Regions from separate parts of the Alteromonas sp. KUL150 genome, predicted to be linked through region 2. Evidence: predicted binding sites of a transcription regulator. Region 2 holds the regulator's gene; the other holds the start of a gene.

Region 1 (10,040 bases), on a different contig from region 2:
TATCGATCGATTCTTAGTTCCTCGGTGCTTTTTTATGCGTCAAACGGTTTTTCGATCGTTAATTGCATTGAACTGTATGCTATGCGGTGCGGTAATGATGCCACTGGAACTCATTCCGTTTATGGGTTTAATTCCTGCGTTTGCTGTTTTGGTTATGGCAATAGGTATGGCCACTGACGATGGAGCAGTGGCTTTAGTTGGTGTGTCTGTTTCACTTCTAGGTTTTGTTTTAGGTTTTGAACAGCTCAGCGGCATCTTGAGCTAGTCAAGACGTTTAATCCGTACTACTGTCTATGATTAAGTCGGAGGTTGGAAGGTTCATCGTTTGATAACGTAATTCTCCGATAAAAGCGCGAGCCGCAGGACCAAGTGTGTCACCATCCTCAAAAGATAGATAAAGCAGCGCTTTTCTCAACGCAGCATTGTTGTCCAGCGGCAGGGGAACCAAGGTTCCGTCTTCAAGTTTGTCTTTAATAATAGCAATAGGCAACCACGCAAATCCTAAACCCTGCGCAATAACATCTACCGATGTCCTTACATGACTCACTGTCCACCGCTGTTCCGCTCCTAACCAGCCGACGTCAGCCTTACGTTCAGTTGATGAATCTCGAACCACAATCTGACGGTGAGCCTTTAAATCCTCTAACGTGAGTGTCCTACCCAACTGGTGTAACGGGTGGTGGGCGTGTGCGACGGCTACAAACTCGATCTCGCATAGATCTTCACTAAAACCATTTGGAAGGACGAAGGGCGAAATGCCCATATCCACCTTACCGCTGCTCAACAGAGAGTTTGCACCGCTCAATACGGTTTCCTCTAATTCAATACGCAACAAGGGATATTCGTCTGACACTTTTGCGAGAACGTTATATAGCAGTTCCGACGGAAATATTATATCGACAGCGATACGTAATGTAGTTTCTGTTCCAGCCTGAAGACTGCTTGCCACCGCTTCTAATTTGTGTGCCTCATCCAGCAAAAAACTAGCGCGACGATACATTAAATCGCCCTGCGGCGAGAGCTGTACTTTTCGTCCAATGTTTTCAAATAATCTGACACCGATAGCGTTTTCTAACTTTTGTACAGCATGATGAACACTTGACTGACTTTTATGTACTTCTACGGCGGCCTGATTAAAACCGCCTGCGTCGACAACGGCTTTGAACATTCGCCACTGTTCTAATGTGGATTTCAGCATGTATCGCTCTTTCTCTTTCTTTTCAGGCTTTTATATCACATGAGTTAATATTGAGTCATTTATCGCTAACTTCGTTAATTGTAGGCACTGAGCACGTTACAACAGATATATTTTCGTAACCTAATTTAGTTAGCTGCTCTGCCGCGAGCTTAGCGCGAACACCTGAGGCACAGTGAATGTAAAGGGGTGTGGATGCATCTTTGAATTGCTCAAGGGCTTTCATTTCGAGAACGCCACGGGGGATGTGTAATGCAGAACGAACGGGTTGCTCATTTGCCTCTGCGGCTTCCCTCACGTCAATTAATGTACCTCCATTATTTTCTAACTCATTAAACGCCTGTTCTGCCGTCACAGTTCTAAAGTTAACGTCGATATTTTCTAACCGAGTCTTGATGTCAATGAGCATTTGGTTTCCTTTAAGTTAAGCTGGTGAACAACGCATTAACGTTTATATTTGCAATTTAGGATAGCAGAACAAGAGTCTTGACTGAAATTCATCGTATAAAATAGCCAATCGGCAATTTGTTTTATACTTTAGTATAATAAAGGGGTAAATTAGCCCAGTTATTTTACAAAAAAGGAAGTGCTTATGTCCGAGGATATGGTTATAGGTTCAAACGCGATAATGGAACATGCCGCAGAAGCTGAAATTTTTCTCAAGCAGTTTGCAAACAAAACGCGCCTTATGGTGCTTTGCTCATTACTCGAAGAGGAAAAGTCGGTTACTGAACTTCTTGATGTTGTCGACGTGTCTCAGCCAGTAATATCACAGCATCTCGCCTTACTGCGAGAGTCAAAAATGGTAGCCACGCGTAGAGAGGGGCAAACTATCTTTTATCGTTTAGCTGATGAACGGGTTAAACGTTTGATAGCCTTAATGTTCGAATTTTTTTGCAAATGAAGTAAAAATTATCGTAAAAGACTCTCAAAACAATGTCCGTTTAAAGAAACGGACATTGAAAGAGAAAGGCATATCGCCTCATTTATATATTGCTATTAAGGTCACTGCATAGCGTTGCAATGTAACCATCTTCAGAAATCTTATCGTTATCCACTTCAGGTCGATTCATTAGTTCATCTTGGCTCAGATTCACGCTAACGTGATGAGCAGCCCAGTCGATGTTTTTGATATCACTAGGTAATAACGCTAAATGCTTCCCGCCAGGTAGCCAGTTGTTTGTATCAACCACCAGAAGTACGATTTTCCAACTGCGCGTATCAATAATAAAATTACTAATATGACCTACATTGTCAGATGTCGTAGCAACTTCATATCCTCCAACTTCTCCCACCGCGCGTAAATGATTTGATGTTTTTTGAGGGTGAACAGTATCGGACTCCTCGGCATGCTGTAGTTCAACTAACTCATCGGGGTGGGCAAATTCGCCCCAAGCTCCGGGGCCTATCCAGTAGTAACCGTAGCCAAAGTACTTAAAAAGGTTCTCTTCGTACTCGCGAGAGACAGGTTTATGCTCGTCAATTGAAGGGCTATTCTTGAGTGTATCGACAGTCATATTAATATGAACTGTTTCATCTTCACAGGCTAACTGCTTGACCGAAATAGGGGATATCACGACTTTGCGGCTGAGGGGGAGCCAGGTATTAGTGTCCGCCACTAGATAGCGAACGGTGAAGGTTTCATCATCAAAAAGGATGTCGCGAATACCGCCCACTTTGTCATCAAGTGCATGAATAGAAAAGTGAGTAAGCTGTTTCGAACTAATAACCATCGTTGCGCCTCCTTTGCATGGGCTGGTTTAATCAGAGCAATAAAACCTAACACGGGCTTTTTTGCTCATCTTTAATCTAAGTGTAGACATTCCTTAACGTTTCTCAATTTTGTTCTTTCCATAACTTGATTGAGATCATTTAAAGCTCAAACAAAAAAGCTCGCCATGGCGAGCTCTTTTGATCAGTCTATACTTTTTACGCAACGTCGAACTCGTCGTCTGAGTAGTCGTCATCGTAATCCGACTGATTACTTGCGCTACTGTGCAACGTATAAAAATGTTTTTTGCCTCTTGCAAGTCTGACGTACTTTGCCCACGCCTTCTCCATGTTATTGCTTGCTTCAACCTTACCACTAATAAAGTCAACAAAATGCGCTTCATCGTCACTTTCTGGTTTAAGTTCGCCACTCTCAAGTCCCAGCAGGGTTTTACCGTATGTGGTGAGAAGATCTGCTTCAGCAATGCTGAAGTCACCGGACTTACGAAATCCATAGGGAAACTTCAAACGGTCAATGTAAGGTTTTGCTGATGGTCTAATAGCTAAACTTTTCATAATGTACCCAACGTAATGTTTTGTTCAGCGCTCTTGTATGACAATTGAAAAGCAAGATAAAACAAAAGTTTTTTTTCTTATCAACAAAAAATTTTTAACTGAAGATAAATTCAAAAACTATGCGAGATAAAATAAGCGATAAATTGCTATTGGTGACTTGTAAAGTGATGTTCTCTTTCTTCTATTTTATTGAATAATAAAGAATATAACTTTTTCTGTTTTGTTTTTAGGTGATAGCAGATAAACGTTCTATCGATAGCTTTTGGTGACGGTAGATTTTTCAAAAACTACTCCATTTAGTCATCAAAAATTATTATCGCTACGATGATAAATTTTCGTTTTTCATTTTTACGCTTACGTTAATAATTAAGGTGTGTTAACAACTTAGAGAAAGCAATGAGCAAAGACTATCGTTACCAGCGTGAAGAATGGGACTCGGTAGAAGACGAAGGTTCTTACGCAAAGAAAACTAACGCTAAGCGTCAAAGCAGCGTCAAAGTTAAACAAAAGCGTGACCTACAACGTCGTGATAAACAGCGTCGTCTGCACCAAGAAGAATATTAATTCTACTAGTTGGTGAAAATTTGATTAAGCGTACCGTTTGTAGCGGTGCGCTTCTGTGCTTTTGTGTTTACTTGCCGTATCATCTATGTCAATTTAGACACACTTTGATTCGGTTGTACAACAAGCATGGACATACGCTTCCTTACCACCTTTATAGAGGTGGCCAAAACTCGTCACTTTGGTAAAGCCGCAGAAAATCTTTACCTCACACAATCTGCAGTCAGTGCACGTATAAAGCTTCTTGAAGAATACTTTCATACCACGTTGTTCATCAGGCAAAGAAATAGTATCCAGCTTACGCAATCCGGAGAAAAGCTCCTGCCTTATGCGAAACAGCTTTGTGCAACACTAAACGAGGCTAAACAGGAATTACAAATTCAGTCGTCTGAATATGTAGTATGTGGCGCCACGCAATTAGCCAGTGAACTGTTGTTACCCCAAATGTTGAGTCACTTGCATAATGCCTTTCCGGATTGGTCGGTCAAAGCGGAAGTGCTTACGCTTGACACCTTGTCTCGTCAAATGCACGAACGCGTTACAGATTTGTCTTTTTCTACCGAACCGTTAAAGTCAGAAGAAGTGAATAGCACAGTGTTGCTAGAGCATGAACTTGCTCTGTATAGAGTCGGAGAGGGACGGGAAACCATAGATGCCGCCGATTTTGTTGCCATCGACTGGGGCGCCAAAGCAAGAGACTGGCTACTTACGACCTATCCACAATTACGAGATGCTAAATTAAGAACAAACTCTTTGAATTTAGCGTTAAACAACCTTCAAAGCGAAGGCGGTGTTGCTGTTTTACCCACGAATGTTCAAACCCAATTACCTGAAAATGTAAATCTTACGAAAATTAAAGTATTGGAAAACGTATCACTGAAAGTATACGTACACAGCATGAAGCAAGTAAGAAGAGTAGGTCTAACAGAAATAATAGACAGTGTGTCCACTGCAAATTAATCGTTAATTAGACAATAACTCTGAATACACAGAATGTGGCAATCGAGCCAATTAAAACGAGAATTTTATGCCAAATATACATCCATTGTTAGAAAAAAGTGCTGCTCAGCGATTAGACGCCAGTTTAGCTATTATTAAAGCCGAACAACGATTATTCATTCTCAAAGATGAGCATGGATGTGTGATGCTAACTACGGATGAAGAGGATGGCGTACCAATTTGGCCTGAATCTGAACTTGCATTATTGTGGGCGACAGAGGATTGGGCTCACTGTGAGGCGATGGAGCTTACTACCCAAGAGTTTTTAACTAAATGGGTTCCGGGTATGACCCAAGATGAGCTTATGGTCATCGTGTGTCCTGTACCTGCCGAAGAAGGTGAGGTAATAACGCCTGAAGATTTTGCAGAGTATTTATAACCTGTGATCTCAGAAGCAGATGTGCCGGTAAACAATTATTAGGAATAAAAGGAGACAATATGTTTACTGAGCAACCCACGATGAATAGTCTGTTTAGTCAACTTGGCCTAGGAAGTTCAGACGAAGAAATCGCTGAATTTTTTGAAACACACCGAGGGCTGAATAAGAGTCAACATCTACATGAGGCTCCTTATTGGAACGAGAGTCAGTCTGCGTTTTTAAAGGATGCAATTGTTGAGGATGCAGCGTGGGCTGAAGTCATTGACCAGCTGAATGCCGAGTTACATGAGTAGTCGTGTTTTTGATATCAGAATTTATCCTCGCTAAGTAATCAAATTTAATTAAAGGTAGTGTTAATTTGTTGCAACCAACAGCGGACGACTTGTGGTTTGTTCCCCTAGGAGGGACCGGAGAGATTGGGATGAATCTCAATCTCTATGGCCACAATGGGCAGTGGCTGATGGTAGATTGCGGTGTCTCTTTTGATGAACCCTTGATACCGAGTTACAAAATCAAAAGTACTCATGGAGAAGGTAGCAAAGCAGGGATTACTCACCGAGTTGTCGCTCCCGACCCTTCTTTCATTGCTAGTCAAAAGGAGTCGCTGGCAGGTATTGTTATTACTCATGCTCACGAAGACCACGTAGGTGCAATCCCTTATCTATGGGAGAGATTTCAAAAGCCAATTTACACTACGCCTTTTACCGCTGAAGTACTCCGACGAAAACTCGCTAAAAGTAAATTGGCAAACCTTATTCCGATTGTTGAGGTTGACGCTGGCGATATCCGTCAAATTGGGCCATTTACAGTAAACTGGCTGGCGATTACCCACTCTCTGCCTGAGCCTTTTGCATTGAAAATATCCACACCAGTGGGGACCGTTCTACATACTGCTGATTGGAAAATTGATGCCAACCCTATTACCGGTACACCGTTTGACGTAAACCTTTACAAACAGCTTGGAAAAGAGAACATACTTGCGCTGGTAGGTGATTCTACTAACGCGACAAAACCTGGTTTCTCCATTTCCGAGCGCAACTGTTATGATGGATTACTCAGCACCATTTTACCCCTCAAAGGCAGGGTCGTTGTTGGATGCTTTGGTAGTAATATCGCGCGCCTTATTTCTTTAGCGAGGGTGGCGAAAAAAACGCAACGTTACATGGGGCTTTATGGGCGTTCACTATTAAACATGTACGGCATCGCTAAACAGCAGGGGATTTGGCCTGACGACTTGCCAATTGCCGATGCGCAACATCTCGGCTATTTACCGCCACATGAGGTGCTTGCTGTGGCTACGGGTAGCCAAGGCGAGAAAAATACGGCGCTTGCAAGGCTAGCTAAAGATAATCACCCCCATCTTCAGGTCGAGAAGGGCGATACGGTGCTGTTCTCTTCTATAGTGATCCCAGGCAACGAGAAAAGCGTTGAGCGTTTAAGTAAATCACTGACAGATAAAGGAGTGACAGTGATTCATAGTGAAGACAGTTCTCTACCGATTCACGCTAGCGGTCACCCTTGTGAAGAAGAGCTCAAGCTTATGTATCACTGGGTAAAACCGAAGATTTCTATTCCTGTTCATGGCGAACACCTCCATCTTTCTGCTCATGCCAACATTGCGAAAGAGAGCGGTGTTTTAAAACATTATGTGGGGCAAAATGGTGATTTATATAGGCTAGCACCACAGCCTAGTATTAGACGTCAAATTGTTCCAACAGGTCGTATTCCCGTTCAACAAGATTAATGGTACCGAGTCGTTTATATACCTAAACTTAAAATAAAGGTAAAACGTTTCACTCAATTCGTAAAATAAATATCTTTTTTATCAACGTGATATCGCAATACTTTTGAGTTAAAAACCTGTGTACGGATGCTGCCCATGCTTAAAACATTCTGTTACACTGAAATGAATAATAATAAATCTTACCGAACGACCCTTATTCGATGCGAAGTTTCTTTTATTTGTTTCTGTTTCTTTTTGTTGTGGGATGGCAGGCGGCAGCGTCACCTCGATTATCCAATCCGGTTTTTCAATCGCTTTCGACAAAAAACGGTTTGCCTCAGGACATCGTTAACGACATCGTCCTCAGTGAAGACGGGTTTGTTTGGATAGCCACAGAAGGCGGGTTAGTTCGCTGGGATGGCGTGCGTGCCAAACGAGTAGAAGGCCCTAATAATTCCATAGTTGATGCCTCAATTTACAAGCTCTCACTAAAGGGAAAAGAATCATTATGGTTTAGCGTTTACGGTAGAGGTGTTTTTTATTTAGATTTGGCAACTCAGAAGATTGAACAGATAGAGCCTACGAGTTATAGAGATATAAAAAGCTATGTTCAGCACGCAGAAAGCTTTTACTGGCAAAGTGCGAATCAAATAATCATCGCACTTGCAGAAGAAGTGCAGAGATTCAATACCCAGACCAACACACTCGAGACAGTAGCACGACTTCCTGACAAGTTTCTCGATAACAATCAGAGTATTCGTGCTGCGATTTCCATAGACGACACGCTTCTTATTGCTACCACATCTGGTGTTTTCACTAAAGATGTAAACAACCCATCTCAATCGCTTAGCGAGCTTAACTATTTGGGCGAAATACCAAAAAATCTTGACAATTATAACGCCAAGTTTTTGATGGTAGATAACCAAGATAGGGTTTGGATTACAACGGTTCAGGGCGTTTTTGTTGCAGAGAAAACAAATTTCCTCGCGCAGTTACAAGGCAAGAAAGAAGGAGCTTTCACTCAAGCTGTATCCGATAGAAATGTTTGGACTATGGTGCAACACAAATCCGACGGATTTTGGATGGGTACGAATAAAGGGCTCTACGAATTAAATAAGACAGCTAACGGATGGCAGTATGAACATATCTTGGAGCCGCACAATGGGTCGACCGAGATATCAAATAAAAAGATATCAGCCATCGCAAAAGACGAATCTGGAAACCTTTGGCTTAGCTCTGTTTACGCGGGTGCGCTTTATTTTGGTACCAAAAGTGCTGATATCTTTTCAATACAGAATACGCGAACTGGAAGCGGCGACGTTCTTACGAGTCATGTGATATGGGCCCTAGCCGAAACACAGCCTAATGAACTGTGGCTAGGCACAGAGAATGGCCTCAATCGTTACAATCTAACGTCTAGAGAGTCCAACAAATATCTTTTTTCAGAATCTGAGCTTGCGTCTATGGGAGATGGTGCAATCGACCGCATCATTCCACTGCCTGATGGAAGACTCTTAATTCAATCCTACAATGGGATTCGACTTTTTGACCCAAAAACCGGTAAGTCGAAGCGACCAGCTATTTTAAACGGTGGAGAGCCCTCTATTTTCGACGCTTACGCGCCAGGCGCAATGCTAGCAAGTGATGGCCAGCTTTACTTCATCGGGGCTTCCGATTTTATAAGGTACGACATTGAACAAAAACGTATTTCTACTTTAGAGCTCGACCCCCGAGTATTTGATATTAATTTTTCATTCGGTTTTCTAGGGGAGTCTCCCCATCATGACAATAGGCTGTTCCTCGCAACCGAAGGCGGCCTTTGGTTGATTGACCCTAAAACCTCCGGTCATGAACTTGTTTACAGATTTTCAGAGCTTCAACGGGCCAGAGACCGCTCTATAGGTTCCTGGGTTATCGATGATATGGGCGTGTTATGGCTTGCTTACAGTGGTGTAGGCCTTATTGGAATAGATGCCGACACCTTCGAGCCGCTGTACAATTTAGATGACTCCAATATTTTACTTTCCAATATTGTGTATGGCCTTCAAAAAGATGAGTCTGGGAAGATATGGTTTAGTTCTCATAAGGGCTTGCACAGGTATGATCCTTCAACTAGCCAAATAAAGAATTTCATCTACGGTCGTGAGTTGAGTGTGTCTGAATTTAATCAGGGAGCGTCACTCAAGCTCAATGATGGTCGGCTTGTTTACGGCTCTACAAGCGGCGCGGTCGTATTTTCACCGTCACAGTTAGAAAACTTAGAGACTGGAAAAAGTCTGCTAAGTAAGCAGACGGCGATTACCGAACTTTCTGTAGACAATAGAGCGCTTCCACAACCTCTTGCGAACTTAAATGGGCACCATTTTAACTTAGGCTATGAAGACTATGGCTTAACTATCCATTTTTCAGCACTTACTATGTCTGGTGTTGGGAAGGTAAAATATTACTATAAATTGCTTAACGGGGAGCAAACCGTGACAGAAGGCGTTACGGAAGATGCAAAAATTACTATCGCCAATATAGAGCCTGGCGACTACGTGTTCTCCGTCGTACCTACACCGGGAAGCTTCGACTTCAATGTCACTCCTGCTGAAGTTACTCTTTCCATGCCTTATGCGCCACTTCGTTCACCGCTGGCTTACACGATATACGCATTACTTATTATTGGTCTTTTGATCGCTTATTTGTTATCGCGTCAGCGTCAGCTATTCAGGTTACAAAAAGCCCAGCAACAGGTGACTTTGTTCAGTGATGCATTCAGGCAAACTCGCGACTGGGTTTTAATCTTTGATAAAGATAAGCGGCTTGTTGCAGCGAACCCAGCATTTGAGCAGGTGTTTGGATTTAACAGTAAGGAACCTTTACCCAAACAGCTAGCGAAACTTTATTTGCGCTAT
Region 2 (10,040 bases):
CTTCGGCCCTGTGAAATTCCATGATGCCAACGTCAGTGAGCTGAGGTTCAATGAGGATGTCAGGCGGATCGCCTGCCAATCGAGAGCGAGTGACGCGGGCCTGGAGTATTTCAAGAGAACTGCTCATCACGCTCATAATACCTGGAGGATTTCGTTTATTTACCTTTGCTGGTACCTCAGTGAATTCCTCCTCAACTTTTTCAATGACTTCAGAAGCGACACCGTCTTCGCTTTCCACGTTATCAGTTGCGTTTACATCTAGTTCATCATTGTTGGTTTCCGACGCTTTTTCATCTTTGTTGTCTGGAGAAAACCACTGACGCAAAACATTTTGACTCTTAGTAAAGAAGTCCTCGGTTTTACGCTCATTCTCTTCGTGATCTTGTCTCAACTTTTCAAGACGAATAGGGCGAAAATCAGCATTAAGATTAACCGCAATCACAAAGTCTGCGCCTAATTGCCGACATAAGTTGACGGGCACCGGATTAACAACCGCCCCATCAACTAACCACCTATCGCCGTGGGCCACGGGCGAAAAAAGGGCAGGGATTGCACATGAGGCTTGAATGGTATCGCCGATAGGGCCTGAATTAAATACCACTTCACGGCCGGTATAAAGATCGGTAGCGACGGTAGCAAACGGCTTTTGCATTGCCTCGTATGAAGATTCACAAAACTCATTTGCTAGCTTATCAAACACCTTTTGACCGCTTGCAATACCGCCGCGTCTTAGGCCAACACCCATCAAGGCAAGTACTTGCCAATCGCTAAGAGAGCATGCCCATTCTTTAAGCCCTTCCAGCTTGCCACTTGCGTAGGCGGCGCCAACATACGCACCTATAGAGCATCCTGCTACCACGTCAATTTTAACGCCTAACTTTTCTAAAGCTTGAATAATACCTATGTGCGTCCAACCCCTGGCAGCACCGGCACCTAACGCAAGTCCAATTTTCATTTATCTGGGTTCCATAATATTTACCACTTCAATAGTGTGCTCATCATCACTTAACGAGGATGTATTTTCAGTGGAAAAAGAAGGTTGATCAAAGCCTATGTCGCCATCTTCAACGGGGCCGTCTTGGGTTGTAATAGATTTAAAGTCGTGAAGATTGCTGTCTATTAAATGAGAGGGGGCCACATTTTGAAGTGCCCTAAACATCGATTCGATACGACCAGGAAACCTGCGATTCCAGTCTTGAAGCATAGCTTTAATGTTTTGACGCTGCAGGTTTTCTTGAGAGCCGCAAAGGTTACAAGGAATAATAGGAAACGCTGCTGCCTGAGAATATTTTTCAATATCTTTTTCAGTGCAGTATGCTAAAGGGCGAATAACGATGTGCTCGCCGTTATCGCTGACCAATTTAGGGGGCATAGATTTAAGTTTGCCACCATGAAACATGTTGAGGAAAAAGGTTTCTAGCATGTCATCACGGTGGTGACCTAGCGCAATTTTAGTTGCGCCAAGTTCTTTAGCCGTTCTATATAAAATGCCCCGACGTAATCGTGAGCACAGCGAACAGGTTGTTTTTCCCTCGGGAATTTTATCTTTTACAATTGAGTAAGTGTCTTCTTCAACGATTTTATACTCAACACCAATTTCGTCTAGATAAGCCGGCAGGATGTGCTCTGGAAAACCTGGCTGTTTTTGGTCAAGATTTACCGCAACGATATCGAAGTGAATAGGCGCAATCTTCTTTAAAAACATCAAAATATCGAGCATGGTGTAGCTGTCTTTCCCACCAGATAGACACACCATCACCTTGTCATTATTCTCAATCATGCCAAAGTCGGCAATGGCTTTACCCACGTTGCGACGAAGACGTTTTTGAAGTTTGTTGAAGTTGTACTTTTGCTTACTTTGTGCAGCGTTCAATGCAGATGGCTCAACGCTGCTTGTGCCTAAACTCATAATTCACTAGCTTGGTTTGTGATAAAGCAAGCATTATACAATAAAGCGCCTTTTTTAAACCATGGTTGTGTCGTTAATTTTGTACCTTAAGCGGTGGAACAAAGCCATCTGGCTTAATAGCCAAAACGTCACAGTTAAGTTCGTCGATCACATGCTCTGCTGTATTTCCGATAAGCGCGGCTGAAATGCCCACGCGGCCTACAGTTCCGATGATAACAAGTTCAGCGTCGATGGTTTTGGCTACGTGGGGAATAACTTTTTCGGGCAAACCTTCTTTTACAATGCATTTCTCTTCGGAAATGCCATATTGTTGAGCATGGCGACGCATTTCGGATTGATGGTGATTTTTAACCGCATCATGATAGGTATCGGGGTCGAACTCCGGAACTTCTATCGCAATGTTTAGTGGAGTAGAAGGATAGCTGTTGACTAAATTCACATTTCCTTTCAATAAGGCCGCATAATCGTTTGCAATAATTGTAAGCTTGTCATTAAGCGCAGCATGTTCGTCGTCTTCACTTCCTACGTTTACGGCTGCGATGATCTCACCACCTTCTGGCCAATCATGCTCTTTAACCAATAACACTGGGCGAGGGCACTTACGCATTAAATGCCAGTCTGTTGGTGTGAAAATGACAGAGGCTAAATCATCGTGGTTCTTTGTCGCTTTTACCACTAGATCAATTTGGTTGTTAAGCGTGTAGTAAATAATTGACTCAAAAGCACGGTTGTTCCACTCAACTACAATATCGGTATCAGCAAAGCCTTGTTTCCTAAGTTGCTCAGAAAGCCACTTGCCTTGCTCTTTAGTTACTGCATCGCGCATGGCTTCGCGCTCATCTGGGCTTAGCATGGTGGTCATATCATAAGATAGATCGTAGACCACCATCATTGCGGTCACTGTTGCACCTGTTTTCGACGCGAGTTCATAGGCTCGACTTAAAGCAGGTTGGTTGTCCCGTTCAGCATCTACCACGGCAAGAATTCGTTTATATTCAATCATAACACCCTCCAGTAAGCACACAGCTTGATGTGACGATAAATAAAGCTATTTTTCTAGTCCATCTTCACTAACTATAAACGACATTTGAAAAAACGTGTTGTTTTGGGTCAAGAATTTACAACTCTCTTAGGCATTTTTAGTGTGACGATTTATGGGGGCTTGGGCGGGTAAGAAAAATGAAGGAAATGAAAAACGCGCATAACGCGCGTTCCTGAATGATTTAAACAAAGAGACAACTTAGCCGCTACATACAACACTTGGTCCGTTAAGGGCAGACAGTTTATTTTCTAACAGTGCAAAATCTAGAATGGTAATGAGTTTGCCATCTACCTTTATAATGTTTTCTTTTTGGAAACGACTTAACAGGCGGCTTATGGTTTCTATCGTTAAACCGAGGTAATTGCCAATCTCATTTCGTGTCATCGTTAAATGAAACTCACGATGAGAAAAGCCTCGCTCCTCAAATCTTTGCGATAGGTGGGAGATAAAATAGAGTAAGCGTTCTTCTGCTGTTCGTTTATTGAGAAGCATGATCATGTCGTGATCCTGCTTTATCTCTGCACTCATGAAGCTCATTATCTGATGGCGCAGTTTCGGAAACTGAACCGACATTTCATCTAATATTTCATAGGGAAGTTCACAGACCATCGCTGTTTCTAATGCAGAAGTGTAGCTCTGGTGCTTATTTTCGCGCAGCGCATCGAAGCCGATAATGTCGCCGGGAAAATGAAAACCTGTAATTTGCTCCTCACCTTCAGAGTTGGTAACGAACGACTTGAAAGAACCGGTTCTTACGGCAAAGAGCGAACGAAATGTATCGCCAGTTTGAATAAGCGTATCGCCTTTATGCAGCGGTTTTTTACGCTCAATGATGTCGTCTAAAGACTCAATTTCTGTCTTGTTTAATGCAACAGGCAGACAGAGATGGCTGAAACTACAGTTCTGACAGTGGATTGAAAATTGGCTTCCTTTGCTCATAAAACCTGCTCTTTATAATTTATACACGACAATAATACCTATTTTTTTATAGGATTGCGCCCTGAATAAGATAAATAGCATAGATAGCCATTATACTTGCAATAAGTTGTCTTACGCCGCTTTGCTGAAAAGTACTCACTAGATATTGACTACCTGCGCTGGCGGCAAGCAGGGTGGGTAAGGTTCCCAACCCAAAGAAAAACATAATACCCGCGCCTTGTAACGCGTTGCCTGCGGCCAATGACCAGGTTAGGGTTGAATACACAAGCCCGCAGGGTAACCAACCCCAAATAAAGCCATAAGGTATTGCGCTAAATGGGGTTTTGAACGGTAAAAACCGCTTAGAGAGAGGCTGAAGTTTGGAAAATAGACCTTTACCTGCGCTTTCCAAAAGGGTTAGGCCTGTCCACCATTTCCCTAAATAACAAGCGAGTAAAAGCAACATAACACCGCTAAAAAGAGATAGGACATAGCTGGCAAGGGGAACGAAATCTGACGCAATTTTTCCTAATGCGCCAGTGATTGCACCGGCAATCGTATAGCTGGCAATCCGGCCCATGTTGTAAGCGAGTGTATAGGGTACAGCGGATGAGCCTTTTGGCGAGACCATTCTGAGCGCCGCAACGATCCCTCCACACATTCCCACACAATGAACACCGCCCGCCAAGCCGATAAGAAAAGCAGAGAAGTAGTTAATCCCGTCCATTATCTTCTTTGTTCTTGATTGCCTTGCTCTCTTGAAGCTGCTTGCGCTGTTCTGCTAATTTTTTTTCTTCAGGTGACAAATCATCATCGAAAAGAATGCTGTAGCCTTGTCGGTCTAAATCATCAAACTGATTGGTCTTTACCGCCCAAAAGAAAATTACAATAGCGACAGCAACAATAATGATGGCGATTGGAATTAATACGTAAATAATGCTCATGCTATTTGCTCAAAAGTCGCGTTGAGTTTGTAACGACAATAATACTGCTTAACGACATACCTACAACAGCCATCCACGGAGAAAGTAGCCCAGACACGGCGAAGGGCAGAATCAAAACATTGTATCCTACAGACCAGCCTATGTTCTGTCTTATTTTCTTCTTCACTTGGTGAGAAGTGCTTATAAGCGTTGGAACAGATAAAAGTTGATCGCCAAGCAAAATAACATCTGCTGCTGTCTTAGCAACATCGGTAGCATTGCCAACCGCTATTGCCACGTCTGCACTGGCAAGAACAGGTGCATCGTTGATACCGTCCCCCATCATCATTACTTTGGCTCCCGCTTGCTGCATAGCTTGAACAGCTTCGTATTTAAGTTCTGGTGTAAGCCCACCTTTGGCTGTTTCGATTGGCAATGACGCAGTTAGTGAGTCCACGTTTTTTTGTGTATCGCCGCTTAAGACTGTAAGCCTATGGCTTTTTGCCAAGATATCGAGGGTTTCTTGCGTATCAGCACGAAGCGTATCTCGCACTTCAAACGCTGCCATAATACGGCCTTTAACAGTGAGATAGACGTTAGCTGAAGGGTAGTCTTCAATGAATTCTTGCTGTGACTCGTGAACGCAAAACGCAGCAGAGCCCATTGAAAACATGGTGTCATTGATTTCGCCACATATTCCGCCTCCGGGCGCTACAGTAAAATTGACTACCTTATAAACGGTGTAATCGGATGCGCTATCATCGCCAAGGGTATTATTCTCTGTGAATGCTTTCGCTATGGGATGCTCAGAGCGCGACTCGAGCGCGCGTGCGATAGAGAGTGCCGTGTCACTATCTACGCCGTCAGCATACCAAGCATTTGAAATGGTGAATTTGCCTTGCGTAAGTGTGCCTGTTTTATCTAGTGCAATGGTATCAATGCCCGTAATTTGCTCTAAGGCATCGGCGCGTTTAATCAAAATACCTTGCTTGTTCAGTTTTGCCATAGCACAGGTGAGTGCTGATGGTGTGGCTAAACCTAGTGCGCAAGGGCAGGTTGCAACGAGCACTGATATGGTTATCCAAAAGGCATCGTCGCTACCTTGGAACGACCAAAATCCATAGGTTAACGCTGAGATCATCAGCACGGCGGTAACGAAGTATCGAGAAAAATTATCCGCTATTTGCGCAGCTTTTGGCTTGCTAGCCATTGCACTTGCTTGGAGCCTGACGATTTGGTTTACCAGTGCGTTTTTGAGGGTTTGGGTTACGATAATAGTTAGGCTGCCGTCTTGACACACCGTACCCCCGTAAACAACGCTATTGTTCTCTTTGCGTACGGGGTTAAACTCGCCGGTAAGCATAGATTCGTCAACCGATGCATGACCTTCGGTTACTACGCCATCGATAGGAATTGTCTCTCCGGGTTTAACCAGTACTACGTCGTTTATTCGTAGTTGTTTTGCTAGACATTCGGTAACGCTGCCATCTGACATTAACTTCGTGGCTGAAACCGGGACATATTGCATCATGTTAGCGGAGATCTGCGCAGCGCGATGCCTGCTACGATGTTCCAAAAACCGGCTGAGTAACAGCAGGAAAATGAACATACAGATAGACTCAAAATACACTTCGCCTTGTTCAAGAACCGTAGAGCGTATTCCGGCAATGTAAGTACCGAAAATGGCGAGCGTAACCGGAACGTCCATATTAACCGTTTTTGCGCTTAACGCTTTGGCAGCTCCAATATAAAAAGTGCTGCCAGAATACAGTACAACAGGGGTTGTTAGCGTCAGCGCAACCCAGTAAAAATATTGTCTGGTTTCTAACTCAATGGCACCAAACCAGTCAAAGTAGAGACCTGTCATTAACATCATGACCTGCATGGTCATGATGCCCGCTAGCCCTAGCTTTTTCAGAAAGGTTTTTTGCTCACGTTTATAGCTGGCCTCGTGTTCATCAGGATGAAACGGCGAGCCTACATAGCCTATTCTTTTCAGCGTAGAAAGAATTTGGCTAAGCTTTATTTGCAGTGGCGACCAAGTAACTAGCGCGCGACGCTCTTGAACGTTGACCGCAACTTGCTTTATGCCTTCTACTTTCGAAAGTTGTTTTTCAATTAACCAACCACAGGCCGCACAAGTAATACCTTCAAGGGTCAACTGTATCTGCTTATCTTGACCTTCATCGAAAACAAATTCCTCCTGCAGGGAGGGGTCGTCATACACCTTAAGTTTATCGATGGTTTCTAAAATGCCGTCGTCAGACTTTTTAGCAGGTTCAGTTCTGAACTGATAATAGTCTTCAAGGCCATTCGATACGATAGCTTCGGCCACTGCTAAACAGCCCGGGCAACACATGTCGCGCTGCTGACCTAAAATAACCGTTTTAAACTTATCCTCGTCGTGGTTCGCTATGGGCAAGCCACAATGGTAACAATCGTGCTCTGCCATTACGGATTAAATTTTATTTTTCCCTCATGGGGAAGGTAGATCGTGTTTTGAATTTTCCAACTTTCGTCAATTGGCGTTAGCGACACTCGCCATTTACCATCTAAACTTTCTTCTACAAAACCGCGATAAATTCCGTTGGCATCACGGCTTAGCAATACGCTTACGTCACGATCTTCCAGCGTCACGTGATAAAAACTGAGTTTAACGGCGTTTCCGTCTTGTGGAATACCTGAGTGAAATTCAAGGGCAATGCTGCCATCTGTAATAGTTAAGTCCGACGTTATGTTTAAACGCTTTGCAACGGCTTCTTTGTCTAGACTTGCGTTGATTGCTTTACCTTCTTTGTAATAGTCGTCGATTACCAGACTATCTTCTGTAGATATTGCAAGATTGAGCAACACACCGCCCATGATCAGGGTAATAACTGGAACGGCAATTAAGAACCAAGGCCAGAACTCTTTATACCAGGGTCTATTCATTAGAATTTTTACTCTTGATTAATTCGCTAACAACATATTTATAAATACTGCCTAAAACGCTTCACTGTTAGGTAGTACCCACAAATAGAGTGTCAGTAATATTAGATAAAAGTGTCTGAATTTCACTCGCTACAGCACTTTGTATATCGCTGTATTTTCTCATAAAAAAAGCCTCGTAGTAACGAGGCTTTCTAAGATATTTAATGATTTAAATCATTAATCATTTGAAAGGCTATAAACGTACGCTGCAACAACGTGAATTTTGTCTTCACCCAAGGTTTTCTTGAATGAAGGCATTACACCGTTACGACCATAAGTAAGCGTTTCTGTAACTGCTCTGTGGCTGCCGCCGTAAAGCCAGATATTATCGGTAAGGTTTGGTGCCCCAAGCATTTGGTTACCTTTACCATCCATACCATGACATGCCGCACATGCTGCGAAACGCGCTTTACCCGCTTCTGCAAGCTGAGGGTCCACATCGCGACCGCTTAGGCTAAGTACGTAGTTAACCACTTCTTCGATACCGTCTTCACCCATCGCATCAAGCCATGCTGGCATTGCTGCCTTACGACCAAGCGTAAGGGTTTCAACGATTTTCGCACCTGAACCGCCGTATAACCAATCGTTATCGGTTAGGTTAGGGAAGCCGCCATTTTGACCACGTGCATCAGAACCGTGACACTGAGAGCAATTTTGTAGGAACAAACGCTGACCTACTTTATTTGCTTCTGGGTCTTTAGCCAGTTCTTCAACAGGAACTTGTGCATACGCTTCGAAGATCGGGTCGAACTTCTCGGCAGCGAAATCTAGTTCACGGTCATATTCTACTAGGTAGCCTTGCTCTTTAGCGTCGATACGCGCTTGAACAGACTCTTCTAGTGATTGAATATTTTGGTTAGAGCTCTTCCAGCCCAAAATACCTTCATACGCACCTAGGCCAGGATAAAGCGCTAGATATAAAAAGCCCCAAACGATGGTCATGTAGAACATAATTGTCCACCAGCGAGGAAGTTGGTTGTTCAACTCCTCAATACCATCAAATTCGTGCCCCATTGACTCGCCTTCAGCTACGCCGGTCTTGTTAGACAGGCACCAGCGCAGAAGGAAGTAGCAACCAATGATCAACCCTAGGGTTATCACTGAAATCCAAATTGTCCAAAACATACTCATGAGTTCGAGACTCCTGCTAATCTTCTTTTGATTTTTCTTTTTCTTCGTCTGCAAACGGTAAATTTGCAGCTTCATCGAATTTCTTCTTGTTGCGGCCGCTAAACGCCCACCACACAACACCGATGAAGCTTACAAAGACGATGACAGTAAAAATGCTGCCTACAATTCCTTGATCCATATTATTTCAAATGTGTGCCAAGAGACTGAAGGTAAGCAATAAGGGCCTGCATTTCCGTTTTACCCTGTACTGCCGCTTTCGCACCCGCGATATCTTCGTCGGTATACGGAACGCCAAAGCCACGGAATACTTCCATTTTTTTAGCTGTTAACTCGCCATTTAGCGTGTTTTCCGCAAGCCAAGGAAACCCTGGCATATTCGACTCTGGTACAACGTTACGAGGATTAAGCAGGTGAACTCGGTGCCATTCATCACTGTAACGACCACCAACACGTGCTAAGTCAGGCCCAGTACGCTTAGAACCCCAAAGGAAAGGGTGTTCCCATACTGACTCACCAGCAACGCTGTAGTGACCATAACGTTCAGTTTCTGCGCGGAATGGACGAATCATCTGGCTGTGACAACCTACACAACCTTCACGGATGTAAATGTCACGGCCTTCAAGCTCAAGCGCGGTATATGGACGTAAGCCTGTTACCGGTTCCATGGTTTGCTGTTGAAACATCAACGGCGTAATTTGCACCATGGCACCAAAGCTGATAGCGATAAGAATTAATACCGTTAACAGACCGACGTTCTTTTCAATTAACTCATGTGCGTTTTTCATTATTCGTCTCCTTTACTACGCTGGCTGAGTCGCTGGATCTGCAGCGATACTGCCTTTAGGTGCACGAACGGTTTTCCATGTGTTGTATGCCATAACAAGCATACCCGTTACCACGAAACAACCACCAATGAAACGAACCACGTAGAACGGCTTAGACGCTTCTAATGACTCAACAAAGCTATAGGTTAACGTACCGTCAGCATTTACTGCACGCCACATTAGACCCTGAAGTACACCAGACATCCACATTGCTACGATGTAAAGAACAACACCGATAGTTGCTAACCAGAAATGCACGTTAACTAGCTTGGTGCTGTACATTGCACGCTGACCGAATAGCACTGGAATTAAGTGGTAAATTG

Evidence for each region. Region 2 encodes FNR, which switches genes on or off when oxygen is low (the NO sensors DNR and NnrR bind a similar motif). Its sites were predicted from a motif close to TTGATCTAGATCAA; they were not measured.
Region 1: GVO62_RS02890 (PRC-barrel domain-containing protein) is a predicted target of FNR. The motif match lies at 3,054-3,067, and genes of this name have one in related genera.

The regions. Positions count from the first base shown of each region.
Region 1 is NZ_BLIJ01000014.1:59,065-69,104, forward strand. It holds gene GVO62_RS02870 (exopolysaccharide biosynthesis protein) at 1-265, shown strand, start outside; gene GVO62_RS02875 (LysR family transcriptional regulator) at 275-1,198, opposite strand; gene GVO62_RS02880 (rhodanese-like domain-containing protein) at 1,254-1,604, opposite strand; gene GVO62_RS02885 (ArsR/SmtB family transcription factor) at 1,788-2,099, shown strand; gene GVO62_RS02890 (PRC-barrel domain-containing protein) at 2,182-2,928, opposite strand; gene maoP (DUF413 domain-containing protein) at 3,125-3,481, opposite strand; gene GVO62_RS19320 (hypothetical protein) at 3,878-4,045, shown strand; gene GVO62_RS02900 (LysR family transcriptional regulator) at 4,172-5,002, shown strand; gene GVO62_RS02905 (DUF2750 domain-containing protein) at 5,070-5,420, shown strand; gene GVO62_RS02910 (DUF2789 domain-containing protein) at 5,480-5,713, shown strand; gene GVO62_RS02915 (ribonuclease J) at 5,779-7,164, shown strand; gene GVO62_RS02920 (EAL domain-containing protein) at 7,365-10,040, shown strand, end outside.
Region 2 is NZ_BLIJ01000041.1:72,583-82,622, reverse strand. It holds gene GVO62_RS10125 (patatin-like phospholipase family protein) at 1-955, opposite strand, end outside; gene ttcA (tRNA 2-thiocytidine(32) synthetase TtcA) at 956-1,909, opposite strand; gene uspE (universal stress protein UspE) at 1,983-2,912, opposite strand; gene fnr (fumarate/nitrate reduction transcriptional regulator Fnr) at 3,150-3,890, opposite strand; gene GVO62_RS10105 (sulfite exporter TauE/SafE family protein) at 3,937-4,596, opposite strand; gene ccoS (cbb3-type cytochrome oxidase assembly protein CcoS) at 4,583-4,813, opposite strand; gene GVO62_RS10095 (heavy metal translocating P-type ATPase) at 4,815-7,244, opposite strand; gene GVO62_RS10090 (FixH family protein) at 7,244-7,723, opposite strand; gene ccoP (cytochrome-c oxidase, cbb3-type subunit III) at 7,940-8,893, opposite strand; gene GVO62_RS10080 (cbb3-type cytochrome oxidase subunit 3) at 8,910-9,071, opposite strand; gene ccoO (cytochrome-c oxidase, cbb3-type subunit II) at 9,073-9,678, opposite strand; gene ccoN (cytochrome-c oxidase, cbb3-type subunit I) at 9,694-10,040, opposite strand, start outside.